DNA from 3 places in the Paenibacillus sp. FSL K6-1217 genome. Region 3 is predicted to be linked to each of the others. Evidence: predicted binding sites of a transcription regulator. Region 3 holds the regulator's gene; each other region holds the start of a gene.
What was found. Region 3 encodes NrdR, which represses ribonucleotide reductase genes. Its sites were predicted from a motif close to AACACNATATATNGTGTT; they were not measured.
Positions count from the first base shown of each region.

Region 1: a site for NrdR is predicted at 4,226-4,243, ahead of nrdI (class Ib ribonucleoside-diphosphate reductase assembly flavoprotein NrdI). Genes of this name have one in related genera too.
Region 2: a site for NrdR is predicted at 5,506-5,523, ahead of MHH28_RS01600 (adenosylcobalamin-dependent ribonucleoside-diphosphate reductase). Genes of this name have one in related genera too.

Region 1 covers NZ_CP150271.1:3,315,234-3,325,166, forward strand. The annotation lists gene MHH28_RS14645 (LacI family DNA-binding transcriptional regulator) at 407-1,432, opposite strand; gene MHH28_RS14650 (hypothetical protein) at 2,032-3,195, opposite strand; gene MHH28_RS14655 (RNA polymerase sigma factor) at 3,192-3,728, opposite strand; gene MHH28_RS14660 (hypothetical protein) at 3,904-4,158, opposite strand; gene nrdI (class Ib ribonucleoside-diphosphate reductase assembly flavoprotein NrdI) at 4,331-4,690, shown strand; gene nrdE (class 1b ribonucleoside-diphosphate reductase subunit alpha) at 4,677-6,761, shown strand; gene nrdF (class 1b ribonucleoside-diphosphate reductase subunit beta) at 6,799-7,758, shown strand; one part of gene MHH28_RS14680 (IS630 family transposase) at 8,519-8,958, shown strand; one part of gene MHH28_RS14680 (IS630 family transposase) at 8,957-9,659, shown strand; gene MHH28_RS14685 (alpha/beta fold hydrolase) at 9,803-9,933, shown strand, end outside.
Region 2 covers NZ_CP150271.1:361,117-371,049, forward strand. The annotation lists gene MHH28_RS01575 (N-acetylmuramoyl-L-alanine amidase) at 1-569, opposite strand, end outside; gene MHH28_RS01580 (YqzE family protein) at 817-1,011, shown strand; gene MHH28_RS01585 (hypothetical protein) at 1,188-2,267, opposite strand; gene MHH28_RS01590 (YqhG family protein) at 2,469-3,506, opposite strand; gene MHH28_RS01595 (DEAD/DEAH box helicase) at 3,503-5,248, opposite strand; gene MHH28_RS01600 (adenosylcobalamin-dependent ribonucleoside-diphosphate reductase) at 5,665-8,307, shown strand; gene gap (type I glyceraldehyde-3-phosphate dehydrogenase) at 8,407-9,417, opposite strand; gene MHH28_RS01610 (TetR/AcrR family transcriptional regulator) at 9,607-9,933, shown strand, end outside.
Region 3 covers NZ_CP150271.1:38,040-47,972, reverse strand. The annotation lists gene MHH28_RS00230 (hypothetical protein) at 1-114, opposite strand, end outside; tRNA gene MHH28_RS00225 (tRNA-Lys) at 1,089-1,161, opposite strand; tRNA gene MHH28_RS00220 (tRNA-Ala) at 1,171-1,246, opposite strand; gene MHH28_RS00215 (hypothetical protein) at 1,353-1,484, opposite strand; gene nrdR (transcriptional regulator NrdR) at 1,494-1,970, opposite strand; gene MHH28_RS00205 (alpha/beta-type small acid-soluble spore protein) at 2,137-2,355, shown strand; gene MHH28_RS00200 (lytic transglycosylase domain-containing protein) at 2,454-3,017, opposite strand; gene coaE (dephospho-CoA kinase) at 3,017-3,613, opposite strand; gene MHH28_RS00190 (manganese efflux pump) at 3,623-4,360, opposite strand; gene mutM (DNA-formamidopyrimidine glycosylase) at 4,559-5,401, opposite strand; gene polA (DNA polymerase I) at 5,453-8,122, opposite strand; partial or broken gene MHH28_RS00175 (hypothetical protein) at 8,160-8,382, shown strand; gene MHH28_RS00170 (putative immunity protein) at 8,439-8,978, shown strand; gene phoU (phosphate signaling complex protein PhoU) at 9,128-9,787, opposite strand; gene pstB (phosphate ABC transporter ATP-binding protein PstB) at 9,865-9,933, opposite strand, start outside.

The DNA.
Region 1 (9,933 bases), 3.3 Mb from region 3:
GGCATGGTTATGGCTCAGTTACAGCTCAGTTACGATAAGTCAGTTTCATCCGAGCATTGTTCCTGCGGACCGGCAAGTCGTCATTCCAGCAGTTCGCGCGGCAAAGTACATAGTCTTGCTGAATGTACATAATCCTGCTCTCAGACTATAGAATTACGGACCGGAGAGCCGTTATTTGGGCAATTGCTGCACTATAGCAAGCCTAACGGACTCAGATGACGTTAAGCCGCACTTTTCGCGCCATCCAGCGCCCTAAATAGCAATTTAACGGCTCCTGAGTCCGTAAAACTTACAAAACCCTTCTTTTCCGCACAATAACAGCCCCTGGTTCCGTAAAGCCGTGGATACCTTAGCAGATTTCCTATCTGCTGTCACCACGATGGACCTTTCGCCGCCCCGCCCTGCCTTATTCCCGCTTAGCCGGCGGCTGCACCGAATCGCCCTGCTGCAAGGAAGGCGGGAATCTATAGGTGATGGGCATCGCGCTGTCTGCCTCGTTGATTAATGAGAGCATAATCTTCGCTGCCTGCATTCCCATCTCATAGGCGGGCTGGCGGATCGTTGTAATATCCGGGTTATAGATACGCGCGAATTCCGCATCATCAATGCCGATCACCGACAGTTGGCCGGGGATGGAGATGGCATTGCGGTTCGCATATTTAAGAATCTCGCCCAGCACCAGATCATTGGCGGCAAGCAGCGCTGTCGGCGGCTCGGGCAGCTGTAACAACTCGTCCAGTGCGGAAGCGATATCTTCGCGTGACACACTGCGCATATACGAATCAAGCAGCGGCAGACCGGCTTCCTCCATCGCTTTTTTGTAACCGCTCATTCTCTCTTTGCGCGGGGTGATCGCATGTACGCCAAGCGGGAGGGACAGAATAGCAATCGCTTCATGGCCGTGGCCGGTCAGCTCCCGGATGGCGGTCTTCACCGCCATTTCATTATCCAGCAGCAGACTCTGGGTGGTAATCCCGTCCACCAGCCGATCCATGAAGACCAGCGGATATTCCGCTTCAATTAATTTGGTGTAAGGCGCGGGCTGATCCCCGGCCGGGAAAATAATCAGGCCATCCACCTGACGGGCAACCAGCGTCTCCACATAGGTATTCTCCTTGTCCGCATTCTCATCAGAGTTGCAGATAATTACCTGGATTCCGTGGCGCTGCAGCTCATTCTCAATGGCCCGGATACACTGAATGGACAGTGAATAATCGATATTGGCCACAATAATGCCAACCATGTGCGTGCGGTTCTGCTTGAGACTGCGGGCAAGTCCGTTGGGCTGGTAGTTCAGCTCGTCAATAACCTCGGCAATGCGGTTTCTGGTCGCCTCACTCATATATTTGTACCGTTTATTCAAAAATTGCGAGACTGTGCTTTTTGATACGCCCGCTTTCTGGGCCACATCCTCAATAGTCAGCTTCTTCATTGATCCCGCTCCACTCTTCGATATCGAACTCCAGCAGTAAACACAAACCAGGTTTACTTAGAGATATTATCAAAAAGTATAGCTTTTTTTTAGTAAATTATCTACATGAACTGAACTGGTGGTACAGAAAAAGAAAATATAGGGTGTCGGAGGTGAGACAAAGTATGGCATTGGAAGACAGGCGTTGATGCACATCGGGTTATAGCCGGTTTATAGGAGTGAATATTGCCGATACACTAAATGACTTGGCCAGCACAAAGGTAACGGACTGAGATGCGCTTGTTTTCCCAAAAAGCAGCATTTCACCCATTTTGCGGACTCCAGTGCTCTTATTCACTGTAACTCGCCCGAAACAGACCCGTTAGGAAGACAATAAGGTCCCCACAGTCCGCAAAAGCGGGCAATTGTGTCAAATCAAGAAAATAAGAGATTTACAGTCCGCAAGAGCCAGAGGGAGCACATAAATCGGAGAACCCCCTGCATTCCAAGGAGTTCCTCTTAACCGATTTAACTTATCAACATTAACAAAGTTGCTTTTATACTTCCGCATTCCCTGGCCAACACCATTTCACCAATGGTCCTGTACTGTACCCCACTGCTCAGTTTTTTATTGTAGTTGCATCAATCTTTTCACCGTATTCCTCATACCACCAGTCATAGAACCATTGCTCGCCCGACTTCATATCAACCTCTGTACTCCGCTGCTCTCCATTAACTTCGTAGTGGACTATGGTCGCAGGATCTTTAGAATCTACAGTAAGCTCTCCATAATGGAGTTTGGAAGGTACTTCTACATTTTCTGTGGTGATCTCACCCGAAAGTACCTGGGCACTGCCAGTTGCAATATCATACAGCTTATTATGCTGGATGTAACCGTCCTTTCCATCATTGGTATAGTAAACAACCAGAAGCTCTGCTTTTTCGGAATTAAAAGCCATGAAGGACTTATAGACTTGATACGCTTCATCTATGATTAGTAATTCTCGGGGAACAGGAATCTTCCCCTCGCCAGCCTGTCTGACATCCATCACAAACAGCTTAGCTCCTGACCTTTTCTGATTCTCTCCAATTTTATAGCTGCCGCTGGAATACAAAAGATAATCTCCAACTCCAAATAAACCACCCAGCGCCAAATATGACTGCGCACCTCCTGCATACAAAGGAAAGACATACAACCGCTGTGCTGAATCCGCAGATAGCTCTGCATGCCCTTTTGGAGTCAAATAAAGAGTATATGGCTCTGTATTGTGTGTGTATTTAGGCTTTAGGTAGTCAACCATTGGCGGCGGAGGCGACCAGACGATTCCGGCGGAAGTCTCAACAGCCATTGCAGCACTCTTATTACGGTCTAGCGGTAGGGGCATATAATACTTAAGCCCGCCTAGTTCAAACTCTGCCGAGATCATGTACAGACCCAGGCCTTGCGGAGACGCCGAAGGCTGAACCACAGCCGCTCCCGAGCTAGGCTTAAAGACCGCTGCCAGCCTCCCCGCCGGATCAAGCCCCGCCCCCGGACCATACGGCCAGATCAGCGCGCCGAACAGCAGCACTGCTGCCAGGCCGCCAAGGACGGCTATGCGGCTGAAGCGGCGGCGTCCGCTTTTATCCGCAGAGGATTCATGGGCGGCCCGTTCAATCCGCTCCATAAGCTGCGGCGTGAAGCCTGGCTCTGCAAGCGGGTTCCGCCCGGCTTGCCTGTACCAGTCCTTCTCCCCGCTCATCACCTTCACATGCTCATGCTCATGCTCATGTCTTGTTCTCACAGGTCTCCCTCCTTCATCGCTGCTCTCACTTTCAGTCTGGCCCGGCCGAGCCGGGATTTGACTGTCCCCTGGGCGATTCCAAGCAGTACGGACATCTCAGCAACCGGCAGATCCTGCTGAATATCCAGCACGAGCACCTCTCTGTACTTGTCCGGCAGCTCCATAATGATCTCCCAGATGCGGTTCGCATATTGATTGCCGATCGCCTCTTTCTCCGCAGACAGGGCTGCCCGGGTATCCTCGTGTTTGCCGAGCGGAACGAATCTCCGCCAGAAGCTGCGCTGCCTTAGGCTGAACGCGGTGTTGCGGGTGATGGTCAGCAGCCAGGTTTTCAGGGTGGACTCCCCCCGGTACTTGCCTATACTCTTGTATGCCTTAAGGAATACCTCCTGGCTGATATCACTGGCCTGCTCCCGGCTGCGGGTTAAGAAAAAAGCATAATTCCACACGTCCTGGCCGTAGGTCTCCATCATCTCACGAAGTGATACCGAGGCGGCACAGGTCATGCTATACGTTAGTTCTTTACTCTGCATGTTCTCTCCCCTCTCACCTAATAAGACTCCTGCCGGCGGATATGGTTCCCTGTTATTGTAAAATTGAATATGCGGATTGCACTTTCTGCAATAGAATTGCCGATATTTGCCGTTAATCTCCATTCTATTGTATTTCCTGCATTAGAATTTGAAGAATCTGCTCCATTAGCCCCTGTTAGCTGAAATCAAGTGTACAAAATACAACAGATCTGATTCCCCCCAAAATTGGAGCAGCATCTAATGTACGAAGTGCAATCAAAACTCCATCCGCCGACGGCAGAGCGCTTTCAAATTTTATAGCCGTTTCCCCTTCCCGCGAGCCCCCATCTGTACCATTCCTCCCCCCTGCAAAATACTTAAAATAAAGTCTAATAAATTCTAAGAGAATAGAATGCAGGCGGGGCGTGGGATTGGAGGTTTTACCCTTCATTTTGGGCAGCTGCAAGAGCCTGTGGGTCTATTGACTTTTCAATATATGGTATATAAAATGATTAAGCATTACTAAATATAGTGTATATAATAGCAAAGCCCATAAATCTAGTGAAATCACCCATCTTCATTTGTCAAGTAGAAAGGGCTAACGTTATAGGAGGTTAGAGACCATGCTGATTGCTTACGATTCCAAGACCGGCAACGTTAAAAGATTCATCAATAAGCTGAAGCTTCCGGCTGTTCAAATCGAAGAGCATATGACGATCGACGAGCCTTATGTGCTTGTTACATACACCACCGGATTTGGACAGATTCCAGAGAAGGTGGCAACGTTCCTTGAGCGGAACCACTCCAGGCTGAAGGGCATCGCCGCGAGCGGCAACAAAAACTGGGGTGAGCTATACGCGCACAGCGCAGACTTAATTGCACAGCGTTACAACGTACCGGTGGTCGGCAAGTTTGAATTGTCGGGAACATTTGGTGATGTACAGCGCATAAAACAGGAGGTGGACCGGGTTGCGGCATATTGAACTGAACAACATGTTGATGAAGAGAGACGAAAGCGGCTTTTTCCAATTGGATAAGGACCAGGAGGCGGTAGCTGAGTTCATGCGGGATGTGGAGCGGCGCAGCCTGACCTTCACGGATACCAAAGCCAAGATTGATTACATGATTGCCAATGATTACTACGAGGACCTGTACGACCGTTACTCCGCTGCTGAGATGGAGGATGTCTACCGGATCGCCCATGACTATAATTTCCGCTTCCCTTCCTATATGGCGGCTTCCAAGTTCTATACCGACTATGCCGTCAAAAGCAATGACCGTAAGCAGTACCTGGAGCATTACCCGGACCGCGTAGCGGTAGTGGCCCTGCATCTGGGACGCGGCAACGTGGAGACTGCCCGTACACTGGCCCGCTCGATGATGGAACAGCGCCTGCAGCCGGCGACACCAACCTTCCTCAATGCCGGCAAAAGCCGCCGCGGCGAGATGGTCTCCTGCTTCCTGCTGGAGATGGACGATTCGCTGAATTCGATCAACTATGTGCTGAACACCTGCATGCAGCTGTCGAAAATCGGGGGCGGGGTCGCCGTCAATCTGTCCAAGCTGCGCTCGCGCGGCGAGACGATTAAGGGTGTCGAGGATGCGGCCAAAGGCATCATGCCTGTCCTGAAGCTCATGGAAGACGGCTTCTCCTATGCGGACCAGATGGGCCAGCGTAAGGGATCGGGTGCGGCTTATTATAATATTTTTGGCTGGGATGTACTGGAGTTCCTGGACAGCAAGAAGATTAACGCCGATGAACGGACACGCCTGAAGACGTTGTCTATCGGTCTGATCGTGCCTAACCGCTTCTACAAGCTCGCACAGGATAATCAGCCGCTGCATGTGTTCGCTCCTTATACGGTCTATCAGGCATATGGTACGCACCTGGATGACATGGATCTGGACGTCATGTATGATACCCTGCTTGCCGATCCGCGCGTGAAGAAAAAGATCGCCATGAGCGCACGCGACATGCTGACCAAGATTGCCATGATCCAGCTTGAATCGGGATATCCGTATATTATGAACAAGAGCAACGCCAACGCTGCTCATGCCCTGCGGGGTGTGGGCCAGATCAAGATGTCCAACCTGTGCACCGAGATTTTCCAGCTGCAGGAGACTTCGGAGATTAACGACTACGGACAGCAGGACGAGATCCGCCGCGATATCAGCTGCAACCTGGCTTCCCTGAACATCGTGAATGTGATGGAGCACGGCAAGATCCGTGAATCGGTACATGAGGGCATGCTGGCACTGACGGCTGTCAGCGATATGACTACCGTCTCCAACGCTCCGGGCGTGGCTAAGGCGAACAAGGAAATGCATTCCGTGGGCCTGGGCGTGATGAACCTGCACGGATATTTTGCCAAGAATAAGGTGGCGTATGAGAGTGAGCAGGCCCGTGATTTCGCGCGTACCTTCTTCATGACGATGAACTACCACTCGATTGAGAAAAGTATGGAGATTGCCGCTGAGACAGGCGAGACCTTCTATGGATTCGAGCAGTCCGACTACGCCAGCGGCGTCTATTTCGAGCGTTATCTGACTACGGACTACCGTCCGGTTACGGCAAAAGCGCAGGAACTGTTCGAAGGGATCTACATTCCTACTACAGAAGACTGGAAGCAGCTGCGTGAGAAGGTTATGAAGCACGGCCTGTACCATGCCTACCGTCTGGCGATTGCGCCGACCGCGAGCATCTCGTACATCCAGAATGCCACTTCGAGCGTTATGCCGATTGTAGAGCAGATCGAGACCCGCACGTATGCCAACTCGACCACCTACTATCCGATGCCTTACCTGCGTCCGGACAATGTGTTCTATTATAAATCCGCCTACCAGATGGACCAGTTCAAGGTGATTGATCTGATTGCGGAGATTCAGCCCCATATCGACCAGGGCATCTCGACGGTCCTGCATGTGAACAGTGATGTCACAACCCGTGAGCTGGCCCGCTCTTACCTGTATGCGGCGCATAAAGGGCTGAAATCCCTGTACTACACCCGGACCAATAAACTGTCTGTCGAGGAATGCCTGTCCTGCTCCATCTAAGAGCGGGCACGGGTACAGAAAGGGAGAATATACAATTATGAGCGCAATCCAAGCCGTGAACTGGAACCGTCCCGACGACGATTTCTCGCTGATGTTCTGGAACCAGAATATTATGCAGTTCTGGACCGACGACGAAATTCCATTATCCGATGACAAAATGTCCTGGCTCACGCTGAGTGAGATTGAAAAGGACTCCTATATGAAGGTGCTGGGCGGATTGACCCTGCTGGATACGATCCAGGGCGGCGTAGGCATGCCGCAGATTATGGAGCATGTGGACGGTTTGCAGCGCAAGGCGGTCCTCGGCTTCATGGGCATGATGGAGCAGATCCATGCGAAGTCTTACAGCAGTATTTTTACCACACTGGCTTCAACGGAAGAGATTGACGGGATTTTCCGCTGGGTGGAGGACAATACGTTCCTGCAGTTCAAGGCGGAGACGATCTCGGAATATTATCAAAAGATTGAAACCAAGAAGGACCTCTATCTGGCGATGTCCGCATCGGTTCTGCTCGAGAGCTACCTGTTCTATAGCGGTTTCTTCTACCCGCTCTATCTGGCCGGACAAGGCAAAATGACCTGCAGCGGAGAGATCATCGACCTGATCCTGCGCGATGAGAGCATCCACGGCGTCTATGTCGGCGTGCTGGCCCAGGAGATTTTCGAGGAGCTCTCTGAAGAAGACCAGAGCGATGTCTACCAGACCCTGGTCGGCCTGCTGCGTCTGCTCCACGCGAACGAGGAGCAATACACCGAGCAGATCTACGCTCCGATTGGTCTCGTTGAGGAAGTGAAGACGTTCCTCCGCTACAATGCCAACAAGGCAATGATGAACCTCGGCCATGACCCGCTGTTCGACGAAGAAGAGATTAACCCGATCGTGCAGAACGGGATCAGCACGCACACGAAGCAGCATGACTTCTTCTCGAAGAAGGGTAATGGTTATGTGCGGGCGATGAATGTTGAGCCTTTGCGGGATGAGGATTTTCAGTTTTAAGTGGGTAGATTGAACTTGTACATTCCGATTTCGGGATAGTCGTGGCTCCAGAGAAGTTTTGGACTTCCGGCCGCTGTTAGGTTTGGATTTCCTGATTTTAAACCGCTATTCGCGGTAGAAATCCAAACCAAGCATATGCTTCCGATACGAGCTTTCCTTCGGAAAGCTTTCAGGCGGACGCTACGCTCCTACAGTTCCAAAATTCCCTTCCACCACTCCTCCCAAAAATTTGCTTACCAAGTTCAATCTATTTGATGGTATGTAGAATAAGCCCCCGGCAGCTTGCATAAGCTGCCGGGCTTTTTTTGTAAGATGCATCCAAGCTAGTAGAGTATCAGGTTTAAACGAGTGAGAATTACTTTAACTAATTGCTTGCTGAGGGTTTACCGCGCCCCGATTAGGGTGCAAGGGGTAGGCTTAATTGCAATTTGTACAACTAAATCGCCATATGTGCCGCCGAATCTCTGTTTAGCTGTATTTCGTGCAATTAAAATGCCTCTATACCTGGATTTTCGCCCATGCGGGCAAATGTAGTTGCACAGAATACAATTAGAAGAGGAAGTCCATCCGTTTCGCTGTTTTTAGTTGCACAGAATACACTTATCCCTGTTTTTTCACTACGAACGCAGCTTCATACCTTACCGCATTTATGGAATGAAATCACTTATTTCATTCTGATGGTCTACTAGTAGAGTATCAGATTTAAAATAGTTAAAATATGGTGAATGTGATATAGTCGAGATAAAAAGAGGTGTCGACTATGAGAAACCGTGAATATACCGTTTGCTTAACCGCAAATCAGCAGAATGAATTACTGGAGATTTGCTCGAAAGGTAAGGTGGCCGCACGATCTCTTCGGCGAGCCCAAATTCTGTTGTGGGCAGATGAGAATCGACTGGACGGAAAACTTACAGATGTAGAAATTGCCAAGCAGCTACACATCCATACGAACACCGTATATCTGGTGCGCAAGTCCTTTGCAGTGAACGGAATGCAGGCGGCACTTGAACGAAAAAAGAGACTGACCCCGCCGAATCCTCCAAAGGTTACTGGCGAATTGGAGGCGAAAATCATCGCACTCAGTTGCAGTACACCCCCAGCCGGAAGAAGTCGGTGGACCCTTCGACTGTTGGCAGATAAGACCGTAGAACTGGGGTATATTGACAGCATTTCGTACGACACGGTGGATCGGATTTTAAAAAAACGAACTCAAACCCCATCTTCGTAAATGTTGGTGTATTCCGCCTAAGCAGAATGCGGCGTTTGTAGCAGCCATGGAAGATGTGCTAGAGGTCTACCATTTGCCCTACGATAGAGAATGTCCTGTCATTTGCATGGATGAAAAACCCTTCCAACTGCTGGATGACGTGCGAAACCCCATTCCGATGAAACCAGCCAAGCCACTGAGAGAAGATTCAGAATACGTACGCCATGGAACCTGTAGTATCTTTATTTTCACAGAACCGCTTGCAGGCTGGCGGCATGTCAGCGTTCGTCCACGACGTACCAAAATCGAATGGGCGGAGCAAGTTCGGGAACTTTTGGACGTTCATTACCCGAGCGCACCGACCCTTCGTTTGGTGATGGACAATTTAAACACACATTCCATTGCCTCGTTATATGAAGCTTTTGAACCCGAGACGGCGTTACGTCTAGCCAAACGACTCGAGATCCACTACACACCTAAACATGGCAGCTGGCTAAACATTGCTGAAATTGAGCTGAGCGTCATGACAAGCCAATGTTTAGACAGACGGATTCCCTCTATGGAAGAGCTAGCCAGCGAACTAACCGAATGGGAATCGACTCGAAACGCTGTTCAAAAAGGAGTGGATTGGCAATTCACTACGGAAGATGCACGAGCCAAACTCAAAAGGTTATATCCACAATTTAAAGGCTGATGCGGTACTAGAGCTCCACTTTTCGCTGAAACGGTACCGTCCCCAAAAGAAAGGCAAAGCCGACACTACTTGTGAGACCATATGGGTGTTGGGACGTAGGAGTAGGGAAGGTTCATTCATTTTAGAGGAATGAGGTGTGCGGAGTGGCTATACATATTCAGGAGTATGGAGACCCGGATGGGGGTTGTCTGATGGTCTTCCTGCATGGCGGCGGCGTGAGCGGGTGGATGTGGGATAAGCAGGCGGCTGCATTCGCCCGCTATCATTGTCTGGT
Region 2 (9,933 bases), 320 kb from region 3:
AAGCTGCGTCCCTCCTGGCGGTACAGGACGAGCGGACCATGCTTGGACGGGGACTTCGCCCAGTTAATGTGGATGCTGACCACGACATTGGCCGGAAGGGTCTCCGCCAGCTCCTTGCGCTGAGCCAGATCGCGCAGATGCCGGGATCTGCTGCGCAGCCACAGGTTCTCATCACTAGGCGCATAATCGCCGGTCCGGTTCAGGATGGTATCGAAGCCGTCCGCACGCAGCAGGAGAAAAAGGCGGCGCGAGATGGCGAGGGTGATGTCTTTCTCCAGAATGCTGCCGTAGGAGGTTCCGCCGTCAATCCCCCCATGCCCGGCATCAATCAGAATGATCCGCTGGTCATGGCCGAGCATATGCTGGCGCTGTCCGGGATATACTGTCTGCGGATTGGTGCGGGGCGCAGCCGCGTGAATCGCTTCGGCATCTCCTGCCGTAAGCAGGAGCAGGACGCTGGCTGCTGCTATAATCCGCTGCAGACGCCGCCCGGTTTTCAGCCGGGGCTGCTTTTTTGAACAATGGGACGATGTAGCGGTGTGGGGCTCCAATGCTTCTGATTTTCTCAAGTGAATAACCTCCCTGCCGGAATAATCACAGCTTCTTGTACCTAATGACGGTTCGCAGCTACTTGCCTCAGGCGATGACCGGTAATTCTTCAGTTCATACAGATGTAGTCTTGTTAGATTGTGCCTTAACTGCCCAACCTATACGAACCTTCGGAATCCGGTTTAGAGATCAGAGGAATGGAGCACACTATAGGCATAAGGTCAATGGGCGGTAACCCGCCAAGCACTCACTTGGGAGGTGTACGAAATGGCATCCGGCAGAGATGATCTGGTGAAATACATTACGGAAAAAGTAGTCGTCTACATCGAGAATCCGCGCGCTGTCCATGCTCGGCGGAAGGCAGAGAAGCAGCCGTGGGCGGAAAAGTGGTTCGGCACGCTGCCGCTCGCCTGGTCGGTCTGGCGCAGCAAATGGCGCAGGGACGGGGACGGTAAGGAATAGCGCTTCAGCGGTAAGCGATGGCGCTGAGTGAGTATCAGGTGTATAAATGCACCTGAATTCGGAGAAAACGGGCGTTGAGAGGAATAAGATGTATAAGCAAACAGCCTTCCCAAGGGTGCCGTACAGACGGCACCTGGGAAGGCTGTTTCAGTATGCAGCAGCAATTATCTATCCGTCTACCGGCTTGAACCGGGCAGAGGAGCGGAGCCCAGCGTGGTTCCACCAGTCAGCGGGACCGGCGGCTTGTGGAAGGTTCCGGCCTTCTGAAGCGCGCTAAGCGGGAGGTAGCGGATGCCCCCGGGACCGGCGGCGGCGTAGACCACTGCGGCTTCAGTGCTCCCTTGGTCGCGGGAAGCCGCTGGCTTCAGCCAGCTCTGGCTGCCGGTAATCATGAAGGGGGCGCCCAGGGTATCATTGTGCCCCGGGGACTGAAAAGCGAGGCTGCCCCGCTCCTGAAGCAAGGCAGCAAGACTTGCTCCATTCAGCGTCTTCAGCCCGGGTGCATTCAGCCACAGCAGATTGGCGTACGGGTCATCCTCTCCGCCGCTCCGCAGAGCGGGCAGGGGAGCGCGGGCCTCACCCACGCCGGAGGACAGCGCAGACGCGCCATCCAACGGGGTATTCAGTATGCTGTCTGCCTGACTCTGACTCCAGGGCAGCAGCTCCAGGACGGCAGCATTCAAATACAGTGTTCTATTCTCCGTGGTGATCTTCCAGATCGGCAACAGCGGAGCATAGAGCGCCGTGAGCCCGATTGTACCTGAATGATTAGAGGGTATCAGTCCTTGCTGCACCAGATACTGGCGCAGTTCAGTCATACTGTAAGGGAGGCCATCGGTTCCGGCTCCGTATTCGCTAAGCAGATAGCCGCCCTGATCCGCAGCGGAGATAATGAGATAGCCGATCCGCTGGCCGCTGTTCATCACATTGACCAGCCAGCTGCGCGTTCCGGGGCCAAGCGGGTAGACCTCCGTCCCGGCATTCTTCCATTCCTTAAAAGGAGCATCCGCCGAGAGCTGGCTGATCGTCTGCCGGGTGAAGGCCTGCAGCGTTTCCGGTGCCGGAATCCGCTTCATCTCAAGCACCGGAAGAACTTCTTGCGTGACAGCCTCTGTCACGGTGGTCCGGCCGGCTTGTGATGCGAGCGCCTGGGGAGAAGCGCTGCTTGCAGCCAGCAGGGACAATCCAAGAATCAGGCAGAGGAGCAGGCGGCCGCGCCGCCGGAATGAACCCTTCTGCCTTATAGAGATGTTCATAGTATAGGTCACCTTTCCTGTACCCAAGGATATTCGCAGAGCGCGCTGTCCCGGCCGCCTTGCCGCAAGCCTGGCTTGCCTCTGCTTCTTCTTACTGTTCATTCTAGGGGACAAGCCCTGAAAAGGCTGTTGCTTGCTGTCGCGGCAGGCAGCGGGAGTTTCGCTGTTTTTTTGCCTGGTTTTAGCGGACAAGGTCGCATTCTATGTGCTGCGCAGATGAAACAATCCATACGTTACGGCAGAAACTGCAATCTGCGGCTCATACTGCCAGGAGGTCTCCTGACGGCGGCGGTTGTACTGCTCCTGGATCGCCAGGCGCTTCTCCTCATCCTGCTCCTTGAGCAGCTCCGCGTAATAGATATCCACGATGCTAAGCTCCAGCTCCAGCCGCTCGCGGGCTTCTTCGGCCCAGGTATAGTCGAGCAGCGCCAGCTTCGAGGTCAGATATCCCTCCAGCCGGTCGGCTCCGTCCGTGATGCCCAGCTCGAACGGCTGGACATGAATGTTCTCCGGCAGCCGGGGTGTCAGCTCCTTGCCTGCCAGCCGGGCCTCGAAGTCCGGGACGATCAGCCCTGAGGTTAACGACACCGCGATGAAATGCAGCTCCTCCCGCTTCAGGTCACAGGTCATCTCGACCTTATAGCAGACCGCCAGCCACGGCTCGTAGGCGGCCGAGAACAAGGTGGTCCGCTGCCTGAGGCCAGGGTCCTCGAACAGCTGGAGACACCGGCCTTCGTCACGCGCCGCCGACCAGATCTGCCGCAGGCGCTTGCTGCCGTAGGTTACATCCTCGCGGCGGATCATCCCCGGCCCAATGCGCGGCAACGCCGGGACGATGCCGAAGTACCGGGCGAGGATGCTGTCCTCCGGCGCAGCCGAGACCCCGGGCGGCAGCGCCGCTCCTCCCTGCGCCGCGCCAAGGTCCGCGCTTGCTTCGGTATCCGCCGCCCCTGCCGGGCGGCTTGCCCCGCCGCGCGAGCGGGCCGCAGGCGTGGCAGCCTGTGCGGCCAGTTCATCGTACTTCTGCGGGTCGAAGACGAAGCTGAAGGACAGGGTCTCGGGATCTACGCCGGTGCGCTCCACGAAGCCCCAGTAATAAGGGCGGTCCGTCAGCATCCGGTCCGCACGCGGGGAGAGCTTCACCGTCACATGCAGCGGTGAGGCTTCAAGAATGGTGCATTCGGTCGCTTCCAGATAATCCATGACCTGCTTGCGTACTTCCGTAGGCGACAGCATCAGCTTTGCACCCCGCTATCATCCAGATCGGCATGGGTCAGCTCGCTGAGGGTATCGCCGATATCATCGAGACTGCTGCGCAGCTCCTCGTCCGTGCGGGCTTCAAGGACGATTTTGTAGAGGCTTTTCTCCAGCGACTCTTTCTTCTCGAAGCGTTCCAGAATGACATCCAGCCCGCCGATGACCATCTCGAACATATTGATTTTCTCATGCAGCAGGTGGAGGATATGCTCTTCGATCGTCCCCTCGGTGGAGAGGTTATAGATGACCACATCATTCTCCTGGCCCAGCCGGTGGACCCGGCCGATCCGCTGCTCGACCCGCATTGGATTCCAGGGCAGATCGAAATTGATCATATGGTGGCAGAACTGCAGGTTGATGCCTTCACCGCCGGCTTCGGTGGCAATCATCACCTGGGCGCGTCCGCGGAAGAGGTCCATCATCCAGTCCTTTTTGCCGCGGTTCATCCCGCCGGAGTAAGTCACACATTGCAGTCCATGGTCACGGAAATACTGGAGCAGATACTCCTGCGTGGCGCGGTACTCCGTAAAGACGATAACCTTCTCGTTCATGCCGCGGATCAACTCCATCGTCTTCTCCGCCTTGGTATTCGTCTTGACTGTCCGGATGGTCTGGAGCAGACCCATCATCCGCTCGCGCTTCGGAGAATCGGCCGGAAGCTTCTTGATCAGATTCACCAGCGTAACGAACACCGCATCCCGGCTGCTGCACACCTCACGCTGAAGCGTGACCAGGGAGAGCATACTGCTGAGATTGCCGCCCGCCTCCTGATACTGGTCCTTAACAAAAGCGGTCACGCCGTCATACAGCGCCTTCTCCTCTGCGGAGAGAGTGAGGGGGATATTGCGCACCTTGCGCTTGGTGAAATTCACCGGGCCTTCGCCCCGGCGGTTGCGGATCATGACCTTGGACAGCTCGCCCCTGAGCTGGACCTCGTTCTTGGGCTGGCGCTTATCCACTACGAAATTGGTAGCAAAATCGCCCTGATTCCCAAGCTGGCCCGGCTTCAGCAGCGTGATCAGGTTGAACAGCTCGCCGAGATCGTTCTGCACGGGGGTGGCGGTGAGCAGCAGGCAGTACTTTTTGCGGAGCTGCTGTACGAACAGATAATTGGTCGATTTCTTGTTCTTCAGCTTATGGGCTTCGTCGATAATCAGCATATCGTACTCCTGGCTCAGCAGCATTTCCTTATGCGGGTCACGCTTGGCGGTATCCATCGAGGCGACGACAATGTCATTGCCCCAGGAATAGGCTTTCTTTTGCGCTACGGCAGAGATTCCGAACTTCGTATTCAGCTCCCGCACCCATTGCAGGACAAGTGAGGCAGGAACCAGAATCAGAACCTTGCTCACCAGCCCGCGCACCAGATATTCCTTCAGCACCAGCCCGGCTTCGATCGTCTTGCCAAGGCCGACTTCATCGGCGAGAATCGCCCGGCCCGACATCTGAAACAGCACCTTATGCGCCGTATCCAGCTGATGGGGGAGCGGGGACAACCCGGACAGATGCTTCATACACTGCAGCTCATCGAAGCTTGTCACAAGGCCGGATTGCTCTCCCTGTACAGCCAGTCGGGACATCCGCCAGTCGCCCCACGGGCCGCCTTTATCCAGTCTCGATTCCAGATCATGCAGCCAGTTACGCTCAAAAGATAGAGGTACAGGCAGCAGCGGCGCAGAAGTTACCTTCTCTTGGGGCAAGGAATTGCGGAATAATTGCGTCATGTTGCAGCCTCCTCCGTCGCAGATTCATATCGAAATGCGTAGCAGTAGTATGCTCGTTTCAGAGAGATTTCATAACCTGTCTTTCTCCGGGCAGCGAGATTAAGCACTGAAAACTTTCAATTCCGTAGTCTGCAAAAAAGCGAGAAAGAGGGAGGAAATCAGCCTTTCTTTTCCTGTTTTTCCGTTATTCCTGCCCCGGGCTGCTTTTTCAAAAAAGACCTCTATCCACAACATGTGGTATAGTTTAAAAGTTAACGCACACCATATATTGTTACAAAAGCATGAAGTTTTGTTTGGTTTGCGGATTTTTTCGGCTGTTTGTTATTGACAAGAGGAGCTTCCGCCGGACAAGCAGGCTACGGCTGCCTTGCCGCCGGAAGTGTGACCTACTATTACATCCCCGGGAGGTTTTGGTATTGAGTACAGTGGAACACAACAAGCGTCTAGAGGGTCTGAGCGAGAAAATATTCCTGGACCGTTACGCCTGGAAGGACGCAGACAGCAATAATGCCAAGGTAGGCGATGTGGTGCTTGTCCTGACCAAGGACGATCCGAAGTTCCCGACCAAGGAGGTTGGCGAGATTGTGGAGCGTACGGGCCGGATCGTTACGGTTCGAACCCGCAGCGGCGAGCTGGTGCAGTCGGATGTGGAGAAGCTGACGCTGAACATCGAGAAGACGCCGGAGGAGATGTGGGATCGTCTTGCGGCTGCGATGGCCTCTGTAGAGAAGACACCCGAGCTTCAGGAGGAGTGGACCAGCCGGTTCCGCTCGATTCTGGATGACTGGAAGCTGGTTCCGGGCGGACGGATTGCAGCAGGCGCTGGGGCAAGTGAAGAGCTTACGCTGTTCAACTGTTATGTCGTTCCTTCTCCCAAAGACAGCCGGGGCGGCATCATGCAGACGCTCTCCGAGATGACCGAGATTATGGCCCGCGGCGGCGGGGTTGGCATCAATCTGTCTTCGCTGCGCCCGCGCCGCGCGATCGTCAGAGGGGTGAACGGCTCCTCCAGCGGCTCCGTCTCCTGGGGCGGCCTCTTCAGCTATACCACCGGACTGATTGAACAAGGCGGCAGCCGCCGCGGCGCGCTGATGCTGATGATCAACGACTGGCACCCGGATGTGCTCGACTTCATTACCGTGAAGCAGACGATGGGCCAGGTCACGAACGCCAACCTGTCGGTCTGTGTGAGTAATAGCTTCATGAAGGCTGTGAAGGAGGATCTGGATTGGGAGCTGGTCTTCCCCGATACGACTGACCCGGATTACGACACCCTCTGGGACGGTGATCTCGATAAATGGAAGGCGGATAACCGCCGCGTCATCCCTTACCGTACGGTCAGAGCACGCGATGTCTGGCACACGATTATCCAGTCGGCCTGGAAATCAGCAGAGCCGGGTGTTGTTTTCATGGAGTATTATAATCAGATGTCTAATAGCTGGTATTTCAATCCGATTATATGTACTAATCCTTGCGGGGAACAGGGTCTGCCGGGCTGGGGCGTGTGCAACCTGTCTGCCGTCAATCTCTCCAAGTTCTACGACGCCGAGAACCATGATGTGGACTGGGCAGATCTGGCGACAACGACCCGGTATTCCGTGCGTTTCCTGGATAATGTCATCGACAAGACACCTTATCATTTCCCGGAAAATGAAGCCAACCAGAAGCTCGAACGCCGCGTAGGTCTCGGCACTATGGGACTGGCTGAGCTGATGATCAAGCTGAATATCCGTTACGGCAGCCCGGAATCACTGGAGTTCCTGGACAAGCTCTACGGCTTCATGGCCCGTGAGGCGTATCTGGCTTCAGCCGAGATTGCGGGCGAGAAGGGTTCGTTCCAGGCTTTTGACACCGATCCATATCTGCAGAGCGGCTTCATGCGGAATATCACCGAGGTCTACCCGGAAGTCGGCGAATCAATCCGTAAGCACGGCATGCGCAACGTAACTGTAATTACCCAGGCACCTACCGGCAGCACAGGAACCATGGTCGGTACATCTACAGGCATCGAGCCGTATTTCGCCTTCAAATATTTCCGCCAGAGCCGTCTCGGCTATGACGAGCAGTTCGTGCCGATCGCCCAGGAATGGCTGGAAGCCCATCCGGGAGAGGAACTGCCGGAATACTTCGTCACTTCGATGGATCTGTCCGCCAAGGATCATATCCGCGTGCAGGCCGCGATTCAGCGCTGGGTGGACAGCTCCATCTCCAAGACCGCGAACTGCCCGTCCGACTTCACGGTAGAAGAGACCGCCGAGCTGTACGAAATGGCCTTCGATCTCGGCTGCAAAGGCGTAACCATCTATCGTGACGGCAGCCGTGACGTACAGGTACTGGAAACGGCGAAGAAGGAAGACAAGAAGGAGTCTCAGGCAGTAGTTGAGCCGGTGGAGACCAAGGAGGCTCCACCCGCAGCTCCGGCTACTGTATCTACAGCGCCCGCTCCGCAGCCAGCAGCCAGCGGAGTAGACAAGCAATACAAGAAGCGCCCGCAGGTGCTGCGCGGTGCGACCTATAAGATCAACACGCCATTCGGCATGGCGTATATCACTATCAACGATCTTGATGGCATCCCGGCCGAAATCTTCCTGAATGTCGGGAAAGCAGGCTCCGATGTCTTCGCCATGGCGGAAGCTCTAGGCCGCGTCTGCTCGCTGTTCCTGCGCTACGGCGACCACGGCGAGAAGGTCGGCCTGCTGATCAAGCATCTCAAGGGCATCGGCGGCTCCGGCGCCATCGGCTTTGGCGCGAACCGCGTTGAGTCTATCGCCGACGCCGTAGCCAAAGCCCTGGAGACCCATGTGCTGAACAACGCCCATGATGACCATATCCCTGCACCTATCGCGGCTACTCTGGAGCTGGACTTTAACGAGGCGCTGAGCGCTGAATTGAAATCCACCGTTCCTGCAGAAGCTGCCGATGATGGCCATAGCGGTCATGGTGGACACAACCATGCTGTCGCTTCACGCGACCTCTGCCCTTCCTGCGGAAGTGCCTCGCTGATTAATATTGAGGGGTGTAAGATTTGCGGGAATTGCGGATATAGCCGGTGCGGGTGATAAGGCCATATATGTATACATCAATAAGCCCAAACCTCTAAGGTTTGGGCTATACATATTGCAGTTACATTTGCATCTCAATACAGAATTGCAATGATGTTACTTGGCAATTTTGGCGAAGTATTCTAATGTTCTAACCAGTTGTGCGGTATAAGACATTTCATTATCGTACCAGGCTACAGTCTTCACCAGTTGCAGGTCGCCAACGGTTAGAACTTTGGTTTGAGTTGCATCAAAAAGAGAACCTAATGTCATTCCTCTAACATCGGAGGATACGATCTCATCCTCCGTGTATCCGTATGTTTCTGGATCTGATGCTTGTCTCATAGCGGCATTAACTTCTTCAACCGTAACCTTCGTGTTCAAAACAGTTACGAGTTCTGTTACGGAGCCTGTTGCTACAGGCACACGCTGAGATGCACCATCAAGCTTCCCCTTCAATTCAGGAAGAACGAGGCCGATAGCTTTAGCAGCACCGGTGGAGTAAGGAACGATGTTCTCTGCTGCCGCCCGTGCTGCGCGGAAGTTTCCTTTTGCTTCTGGCGCATCAAGAGTATTCTGGTTACCTGTGTAGGCGTGAACGGTGGTCATCAGCCCGGACTGGATGCCAAATGTATCGTTCAAAGCTTTAGCCATGGGAGCGAGACAGTTCGTTGTGCAAGAAGCAGCGGAAATGACGGTTTCCGTTCCGTCCAGTGTTTCATGGTTTACGTTATATACGATGGTCTTCATGTCGCCTGTTGCCGGAGCGGAAATAACGACCTTATTGGCTCCGCCTTTCAGGTGCAGCTCTGCCTTTTCTTTGGTGGTGAAAAAACCGGTACATTCGAGTACGATAGCTACGCCAAGCTCGCCCCAGGGAATGTCTTCAGGGTTGCGGTTGGCCAGCACTTTAATTTCTTGGGCGTTAACAGAAATAGCTCCTTCATGAACCTCAATATCGCCTTGGAAAGTGCCTTGTGTAGTATCATATTTGAGCAGATGCGCGAGCATTTTGGCGTCAGTTAAATCGTTTATCGCTACAACCTCGATATTCTCCATTTCCTGAATGCGGCGGAAAGCGAGTCTGCCAATTCGCCCAAAACCATTAATGCCTACTTTTATTTTCATTGAATACTCCTCCTGATTCGTTTCAAACTCATTCCAAAGCCAAACAAGTTTGCCTTAAGAATGGGTTTGTTTTATAATAAAAGATACCGTTTGGTACCTTTTATTATATCAGAACTTAAACCTTTGGCAAGGTTTCGGCTTAAATTTTGATATAATGTTAATTTAGAATAAGATCATCTGGAGGAACCTATGAAAAAAGGAGATCGGACAAGAGAGCACATTATTATGAAATCAGCAGCAATCTTTAATCAAAAAGGGTATGCTGGTACATCGTTAAACGATATTATTGCCGACACCGGGATTAAAAAGGGGGGCATTTATCGGCATTTTACCAATAAAGATGAGATTGCACTTGAAGCCTACAGCTACGCTGCCAGTGTAGTTTCCAGCAAATTCGCTGAGGAGGTCGACCGGGAGCAGTCTGCGTCAGGGAAATTACTTGCTTTTTTTCGCGTTTATGAAGATGTTGTGGGTAATCCACCATTTGTTGGCGGATGTCCTATGCAGAATACAGCA
Region 3 (9,933 bases):
AACCTTATCGGACAGTTCTTTTGCTTCGTTAGGAGTCAGTATACCTGCAGATTCAAGAATATCGTCAATTGAATAATCATCTTCAACTAGTTCATGAGCGGTTTGTTTATCCATTAGCGCTGGTATCCCCCATTCCTTTACTCTTCATTCCTTATATCTCGCCATCATATATTTACTGTAATATTTTCCGTCTGACAGGATTCGATCCTTTTTCAATAGTCCCTCCACTTCAACCTGAAGTCTAACCTCAGACAGACCTTTCACGGCAATGTACTATATTAAAACTCACCTACTCATCTATCAAGAGTGCATTATTATGTTAAGTATCACGTTACATTATACAATATAATTATAGAGTAATCATTCATAATAGCAGCTAATTTATCCTTCAATTAAGGGAGGCCATTTATGAATCACGATTATTATGTGGAATGCATCATTGATGGAATGGAATAATATCTCCATACCCTGGCGTTGGCAGAACATATGCAATATCATCAGGGGGATGTGGAATGGATTTCTCCTTTGCCTGGTTTCGACGGCCCCTCACTAGTCTTTAAAGTATCGCTTGAGGAGGATACAGCGATCGAGCATATTAACAAGTTGCTGCCTGACTTAAAATCAGGAGCACTTCCAAAGGGATACTCTTACTGTGGAGATTAGCCCCCCTTAAAGTTTAACGTATGTTTTGGAGCATGAATTATAAAGCTAATGAGGTATCAATCAGCTGTATCGGACCGGGGCGCGCCTATTTCTACAAAAAGCACAATTTCACCAAGCTTACGGACTCAAATGGCGCTATTTACTCGATTTCATCTCATATATGGATGGTGAAGAAGCAATAAGCGCGATACGGTCCGTTAGCCCTTTTAATTATGCTGAATAGAGAAAATAAGGGCTGTGGGGTCCGTAGCAGTCCTTTCCAGGCATTAAGAACCGAAGGGTATTGATGGAAACCATATTTCGCGGTTCTAGGTTGGGGGCGCGGTTCGGGAATGGATCTCAAGCCCCTATTGTCATCCCCACTTAATCATCCGTATCCCCTGAAACAGCAAAAAAGAACGGCATCGCTGCCGTTCTTCATGTGATGGACTCTCAGGGGCTCGAACCCTGGACAAATAGATTAAGAGTCTACTGCTCTACCAACTGAGCTAAGAGTCCGTATGAAATTGGTGGAGCCAAGGGGGATCGAACCCCTGACCTCATCGCTGCCAGCGATGCGCTCTCCCAGCTGAGCTATGGCCCCATATTATTACAATTATACCAATTTAGAATTACATTATGTATTCTAAAATTCATCTTGAGCGGTAGGCTCAAGTCGCTTATTCATCAATTTGTTTCGTAGGCGACTTCTATATAATACAGAAATCCGCCTTCAGTGTCAACACTTTTTCAAAATTAATTTTGATGACCAGCGCATCACCCGGGAACTGGCCCCTCAACCCCAAGGCCAGTCCCTCTAAGCCATCATCGTCACCCTTCACTCCCTTAGCTTACAGCCCGTCCAGCTCCTCCGTGTTCTTAGAGAGCAGTCCTTTCAGTTCCTTCATGAACATGTTGATGTCCTTGAACTGACGGTACACGGATGCGAAGCGGACATAGGCTACCTCGTCTACAGGATAGAGCTGCTCCATGACCAGCTCGCCGATCTGGCGGCTCTCAATCTCGGCGAGGGCGATGCCGCGCAGGCTTTTCTCCACCTCGGATACGATGACCTCCAGGCGCTCTACAGAGACCGGACGCTTCTCGCAGGCGCGGATCAGGCCGCGGAGGATTTTGTCACGGCTGAACTCTTCACGGCTGCCGTCTTTTTTGATTACAATCAGAGGGGTCTCTTCAATCATCTCGAAGGTGGTGAACCGGCGGCTGCACAGCTCGCATTCCCGCCTGCGGCGGATGGACTTATTCTCATTGGCCGGTCGTGAGTCAAGGACTTTGGTATTGGTGTGATCGCAGTAAGGGCATTTCATAAGCTTCTTCACTTCCTTATCATTAGAATGGACAGGCCCCGTTCCCTGTTGAAACCGGTCTGTAGGGGGCTTAAGTTAATTTCCAGAAAACACCGTTTATTTGTTGTAATGAATATGGCATGTCCGGCACATAATACTGTTACCAACCGATAGGAGGTGAACAGCAATGAGCCAAAACAACAGCTCCAATAACCTGGTAGCTCCAAACTCACGTGGTGCCTTGGAACAACTGAAATATGAAGTTGCCCAGGAACTCGGTATTACCCTCTCCCCAGATGGATACCAAGGCAATAAAACTTCTTACGAAAACGGTTCGATCGGTGGTTACATCACTAAACGTCTTGTAACCCTGGCTGAACAGCAGTTGGCAGGTCAGTACAAATAACCTGTCCACAAACGACATAAGCTTGCCTAAGAAGTGTCGAACGGCCTCCGGCCGTTTGATGCTTCTTTTTACATGACAGCAGCAAAATAATAAGCACCCTAGAACTCGCTGTAGAGCTCGGTGTATTGATCATAATAATAAATCACACGCTGCACGTAGTGACGGGTCTCACCGAACGGAATGTTCTTCACAGAAGCTTCGGTTCCATCCCACTGTCCATCGTCCAGCCAGCTCTGCACCTTGCCGGGCCCGGCATTGTAGGCGGCAATGACCGCTATACGGTTGCCGTTGAACTGCTTGGACAGTGTAGACAAATACCAGGTGCCCAGTTCAATATTGGATGAAGGCTCTTCCTTCAGCCGCTCCAGCGACACCTCGGGGAGCTTGGCCTTTTCCAGCGCCCACTTGGCGGTATCCGGCATCAGCTGCATGAGTCCCAGTGCGCCTTTTTTGGATTCGCGGCCGGTCTTGTAATTGGTCTCCACACGGATGATGGACGCCACCAGGAACGGGTCCATCTCGTATGTGAGGCTGTGCTGGCGGATCTCTTCTTTATAATAAATGGGATAAAACCAGGACATCCAGTTGGAGCCGAGAAACAGAATCGCTGTGAAGCCAATGAACAGCAGCAGCAGCACTCTTTTTTTGCGCAGCCACTTCATCATATCAGAACCAGCCTGTCCCACAGTCCGGCAACCTGGCGCTCCGTATCTTCCAAGTCTCCGCTGTTGTCGATAACATAAGTTGCTTTCCTGCGTTTCAGTTCAATATCCATCTGGGATCTTAACCGGTCCTCAGCCTGTTCCAGCTTCATTCCGCTGCGCTCCATGAGGCGGGCTAACTGCACCCTCCCCGGAACATAGACCACAATAATCTGTTCAAACAGGGAATCCAGCTCTGACTCGTAGAGCAGCGGAATGTCCACAATGACCGGCCGCTGCGGCTTCTCCTGTTCCAGTGCGTACATCCTGTCCTTGATTTCCCTGCGGATTGCCGGATGGGTCAGGTTATTCAAAGTCTGGAGCGCTTCCGGGTCCCGGAACACAATCTCGCCCAGCCCCGCCCGGTCCAGCGATCCGTCAGGCAGCAGAATGCGGTCTCCAAAAGCCTCCACCGCCGCCGCCAGCACCGGATGTCCGGGGAGCATCACCTCTCTGGCGATGACATCTGCATCCACCAGCGCAGCTCCCTTGCGGACAAATAGTGCAGACACGGTGCTTTTTCCCGAAGCTATGCCTCCGGTTAAGCCTATAATCATGTACTCACCTCATAATAACTTCATTATACCCATAACAATTAATAATATCGCGGGCAGCGCAGCAGCATGCTTCATCCAGTAGCTGCCTGACAACCTCAGTCCCGTCTTCATCCCCAGCAACAGAAAGGTTCCGCTGAATACAGCGATCATCAGCGAGGTGGTCCACGGGCTGAATCCGAGCAGCGCCGCACCAAGACCGGCACCGAAGGCATCCAGCGACAGCGCTATGCCCAGGATCATGGCTTCCATGGAGGAGATACTCCCCGAGGCGTCCATATCGGCAGAAGACGGTGTGCGGAGAATCTGAATGACCACGCCCAGATGGCGCAGCTCCAGAGAGAATACGGCCGGCTTCAGCGGCTCTGCCTCTAATTCCGCCCCCACCGTCTGAACGGCCGCGGCCGTCTCCAGCCTCGCGTCCCGCCCGGAATATCCCTCTGCTACCGCTGGAACGATCTCCTCCTGCTCCTTTTCTTTCTGCGTCAGCATCTGGAACAGGGACCAGCAGCCCATTAAGACGAGAATAACCGCTCCGACACTGGAAGCGGCATGCGGCGAGACCACCCTGGCCAGCAGCACGCCGACCTGCATAGAACCATAAATGACCACCCCTGAACAGAGTGAGATAATCACAATCGAGAGCAAGGGAATTTTCATTTTACGCAGTCCATATGTAATACCAACACCAAAACCATCCAGACTAAGCGCAAACGCAAGCAGCAGCAGTGACAACAATGGGCTTAGCACCCGCAATCCCTCCCGTGAAGAACCGGAGCCGGCGGATCAAGCGATCCTAACCGGAACTCCGTTTCGCCGTAATCAGCAATCTTCACACATTATATGGGCGGGACGGGCAGTGAGTGCCTATCTTTTGATGTAACCGGATAACTCAGGTGCAGCTGGCCCGGAAACGGGCTGTAGAAGCTGTGCTGTAATTACGAAAAATCACAGCGTCAGCAGGGGGACCGGCTGGCAGGTGGGACAATAATGCGTTCCCCGTCCGCCGACCACACTCTTCTCAATCAGCGTGCCGCAGGTGGCACACGGCTGATCCTTGCGTCCGTATATCTTGTGCTGATCCTGGTAGTTCCCGCTCTCCCCCTGGCCGTTAACATACGACTTCACCGAGGACCCTCCGGCATTAACCGCTTCGGTCAGTGTCGCAACAATAGCATGGTGCAGCCTGGCCAGCTGATCTTCCGAGAGGGACTTCGCGGTCTCCTCCGGGTGGATGCCTGCGCGGTGCAGGGACTCATCTACATAAATATTGCCGATACCTACTATATATTCCTGATTGAGCAGCAACGGCTTGATCTTGGTGCTCCGCTTCGTGACAATCTCCTTGAACCGCTCCAGCGTGAAATCGGCATCCAGCGGCTCCTGCCCCAGCTTATTCAGCGGCTTCAGCGACAGATCCTCTCCAGGCTGGAACAGATGCATCGTCCCGAACTGGCGCACATCCGTATAACGCAGCTCTGTCCCGTCTGTGAAATGGAAAATAACATGCGTATGCTTGTCCAGCGGCTCGCCCTTACGGTACATTCCGTAACGGCCCTCCATCCGCAGATGGGAGACCATGACCAGCCCGTCCAATACGAACCGCAGAAACTTGCCTCTGCGTTCCACTGTAACTACACTATGGCCTGCCAGCATATGGGCAAAGGCCTGAATATCATCCGGGCGCTGAATAATCCGCGGCAGCCGGACGGTGACATGCTCTATCTGCTTGCCTGTAATTAACTCATTAAGTGTTCTTCTGACTGTTTCGACTTCCGGTAATTCCGGCATTATGGCTCACCTCCACTCCATTATACCGGATATCTGCCATGTGCGGGGAGCCTATTTCGCTTCGTACCAATTGCTGCCATAACTTACCTCTGCCTTCAGCGGAACAGATAATTGCAGCGCTCCTGCCATAACCTCCGGCAACAGCTGCTTCATCTGCTCCAGCTCCTCCTCCGGCACCTCGAACACCAGTTCATCGTGCACCTGGAGCAGCATCCGGCTCTTCAGGCCGCGCTCGTGCAGCGCCTTGTCCATATGAACCATGGCCAGCTTGATAATATCCGCAGCGGTTCCCTGAATCGGCGTATTCATCGCCGTACGTTCGGCGAAGGAACGCAGATTGAAGTTCTTCGCATTAATCTCCGGCAGATAACGGCGGCGCTCCAGCAGAGTAGTGACATACCCCTGCTTGCGGGCCTCGACCACAATATCATCCATGTAACGGCGGACGCCTTGGAACACTTCGAAATACTGCTCAATGAACCGGGCCGCTTCCTTACGCGGAATGTTCAGGTTCTGCGACAGGCCGTAATCGCTGATGCCGTAGACAATGCCGAAGTTAACCGCTTTGGCGGAGCGGCGCATATTGCTGTCCACACTCTCGGCAGGAACGCCGAATACGTCCATCGCCGTCTTGGTATGAATATCCATATCCTCGACAAAAGCTTCCTTCATCCGCTCATCGCCCGAGATATGCGCCAGCACACGCAGCTCGATCTGCGAGTAGTCCGCCGCCAGAATCGACCAGCCCGGTTCGGAGGGAACAAAGACCTTGCGGAGCTTGCGGCCCTCCTCCAGCCGGATCGGAATATTCTGCAGATTCGGGAACTGGCTGCTGAGCCGGCCCGTAGCAGCTATCGTCTGCCGGTAGAAGGTATGCACCTTGCCCGTCTCCGGCGAAATTTCCTTCATTAAACCTTCGACATACGTAGATTGCAGCTTGGCCAGGGTGCGGTATTGCAGAATCAGGCGTACGGCGTCATGATAAGGCGCAAGCTTTTCCAATACCTCGGCATCCGTCGAATATCCGGTCTTCGTCTTCTTCACGACCGGCAGACCGAGCTTCTCGAACAGAACCTCGCCCAGCTGCTTCGGAGAATTCAGATTGAATTCGGTTCCGCAGGAGGAGTAGATCTCAGTGACCAGCCGGGAGATCTGGGCTTCAAATTCCTTGCCGAGCTGGAGAAGATCATCCTTGTTAACTGCAATACCCTGCTTCTCCATATCAGCGAGAATCCGCGACAGCGGCATCTCCAGGTCCTGGAACAGGCCGGTCATCCCCGTCTTGTCCAGCTCCTCCTGCTGCTTCTGCACAATGCCAAGCACAGTCGCACTCTTGCGGGCAACATGCTCACCTAGAATCTGGAGCTCAGGAATCCGATATTTGGCCCCTTTGCCGAAGACATCCTCATCCGGTGACAAGCGCGGCAGGCCGTATTTCGTAGTCAGGTCATTCAGATTCTGGCTCGCTTCGGTCGGATCCAGCAGATAGGCGGCAAGCTGAACATCATTCGCGGCTCCGGCAAAAGCAATCCCCTGCCAATGCAGCGCCAGATCGGCACGGTGCAGATCATACCCGCTCTTCGGCGCCTGCTCGTCGCCGAGCCAGTCACGCAGGGGTGCTGCCGCCTTACTCTTCAGCAGGGAAAAAGGCACAAAGTAATGCTGCTCCGGCGAAGACAGCCCGAGGCCGATCACTTCGGCACGGTGCGGGTTCTCCCCGTTCGATTCCACATGCAGGGCGGAGATGCCCGGCAGTGCCTGGACCAGCTCGCCTATTCCGGCTTCGTCAACAATCGTAATCGTAAGCTCTTCCGCTTCCACTGCTGCGGGACCGGACAGGCCGTCCGCCGCATGCGAATAGGCGCTCAGCGACAGGCGTTCAAGCAGGGATTTGAACTCCAGCTTCGCCAGGGCAGGCCCCGCAGTATCCTTATGGATACCGCTGAACACCATATCCTCCCAGGTATGTTCAAGCGGAACCTCGCGGTAGATCGTCGCCAGTTTTTTGCTCATAATGGCGCTGTCCGCATGCTCTTCCAGCTTCTCTTTCATCTTCCCCTTCAGCTCACCGGTTCCAGCCAATACGCCCTCCACCGATCCAAACTGCTGGAGCAGCTTAAGCGCTGTCTTCTCCCCGACTCCCGGCACCCCGGGAATATTGTCGCTGGCATCGCCCATCAGCCCCTTCAGATCAATGATCTGCTCAGGGGTGAGATCATATTTGTCACGAATTTGCTTAGGTCCGTAGAGCTCCACTTCCGTAACTCCCTTGCGCACCAGCGCTACGGTGGTATGCTCGGATGCCAGCTGTAGCATGTCCTTATCCCCGGACACAATCATCACCTGACGGCCGGCGGCATCCGCCTCCCGGGAGATCGTACCGATAATATCGTCAGCCTCATAGCCTTCAATCTCGAACTGCGGAACCCCCAGACCCTTCAGCAGCTCCTTCAGCAGCGGGAACTGCTCGGACAACTCCGGCGGAGTCTTCTGGCGTCCGCCCTTATAATCCTCATAGCCTTCATGCCGGAAGGTTATCTTCCCCGCGTCGAAGGCCACAATCATATGTGTCGGTTTATGCTCCTCCAGCAGACGCAGCAGCATCGTCGTGAAACCGTATACCGCATTCGTCTGCTGTCCCGCTGTATTCGTCAGCGGCGGCATGGCGAAGAACGCCCGGTAAATGATATTATTTCCATCAATGAGTATCAACTTGTCCACACTAGCACCTCGCCTTTTTCTTGCTTTCTCTCCTTACATAGTACCATATGCTCCGCACAAAACAGAACCTGAGACCAGAAGCCCCATCCCCCTACAAGAGTATTTAATTGATATTCTTACTGCCTCTTCCTCGACAGGAGCTGTTCTGCAGGAACTATCTGAACGCAAAAAAGTTTGTTGAGTGTATAATAGAAGGATAATCTCTTCGTAAGTCTGCTGAATTAGTGGGTAACGTACCCCACGTCACATTATTTTACTGGAGCATGAATGACTTGATTATTAAAGGGAATTTAATACAAAACAGGAGTAGATAGAAGTGAACATTGATGATTATGCATGGAATAAACACGAGCAGAAAACAAAGAAAGAGGAGAAAGAATTTACATACAGTCTCCCTAAAATTAAGATATTTGATAACAATGAATTAAGAAATAAAATCGAAGAAGAATTGGAAAAAATGCCACAGAAATTACTTGCTCAATGGGCTTTAAAAGTAGCAACTCAATACTTGAATAATCTCGATAACCATTTAATAAATGACTCACGTATAAATTTAGGCATAGAAACTTTAAACAAGCGAATCAATGGAAGTATAAGAGCTTATGATTTACGAAAAGTTGGATTTACCGTTAACGAATTAGCTAAAGAGTCTACATCTGACGTTAGTAAGTATTCCGCGCGTTCATTTGCTCAGGCCATTGCAACTGGACATATGAGAGGACATGCAATGGTTTGCAGTGATTACGCAATAAGGGTAGTAAATAACTTAACTAATAATTCCTTAGATGCATCAACGAAAGAACGGAAAAGACAATTAAAGATAATAGATAATTTAACAAAAACGGGAACTTCCTAATTTATGGAAGTTCCATTTTTATAACTTAATTATCAGCATTAAACTTTAACAGAGCCTAACAAAAAACAAGCCCCGGGGAGGAGGCTTGCTGCCTGATGTTCAGGGCACAGAGTTCTGCGAAGCTGTGTCTGTGCGCCAACTTTATGCAATTATTGGTTCAAATCCGGACGTTTACCTGTAACCAGATACACTACACTCTCGCCAATATTCGTGGCATGGTCGGCAATCCGTTCAATGTAACGGCCAACCAGGGTCAGCAGCATTGCCTGATTCAGCGACTCCGGCTTCTCCACCATATAGGCATACAGTTCATTGATCATGGCACTGTACAATCCGTCCACCTGATCGTCATCCTGCGCCATTTTGTAGGCCAGATCCGTGTTCTCGTCCAGATAAGACTGAATGGCCTCCGTGGTCATGATCGTGACAAGCTCCGCCATGCGCGGAATATCTACAAGCGGCTTGATCAGCTGCTGTCCCTGGATACGCATCGTCACCTTGGCTACATCCAGTGCCAGATCGCCCATCCGCTCCAGGTCGCTGGAGATTTTGAAGGCTACAATAATACGGCGCAGATCCTTCGCCACCGGCTGCTGGGTGATGATCAGCCGTGAGCCGATCTCCATAATCCGGTCTTCCATGGCGTTCAGCCGCAGATCCGCTTTGACAATCTCCTGGGCCCGTACCGTATCCAGGGTCTGCAGGGCCAGTATCGCACCATCGAGTGCATCCGTTACATGCTCGCCCATCTGCTGCAGCAGGGAGCGCAGTTCTTCCAGATCTTTATCGAATTCTTTTCTGCGAATCATATCGAAAGTGATCCTCCTCACAAACAAATGGTCAATTCGGTTTAACTGAGAACCTGAGAATTACGCAGCAGCTACCCTTAGCCGAAGCGGCCGGAGATATAGTCTTCTGTGCGGGAGTCCTTCGGGTTCGAGAACAGCAGCTCCGT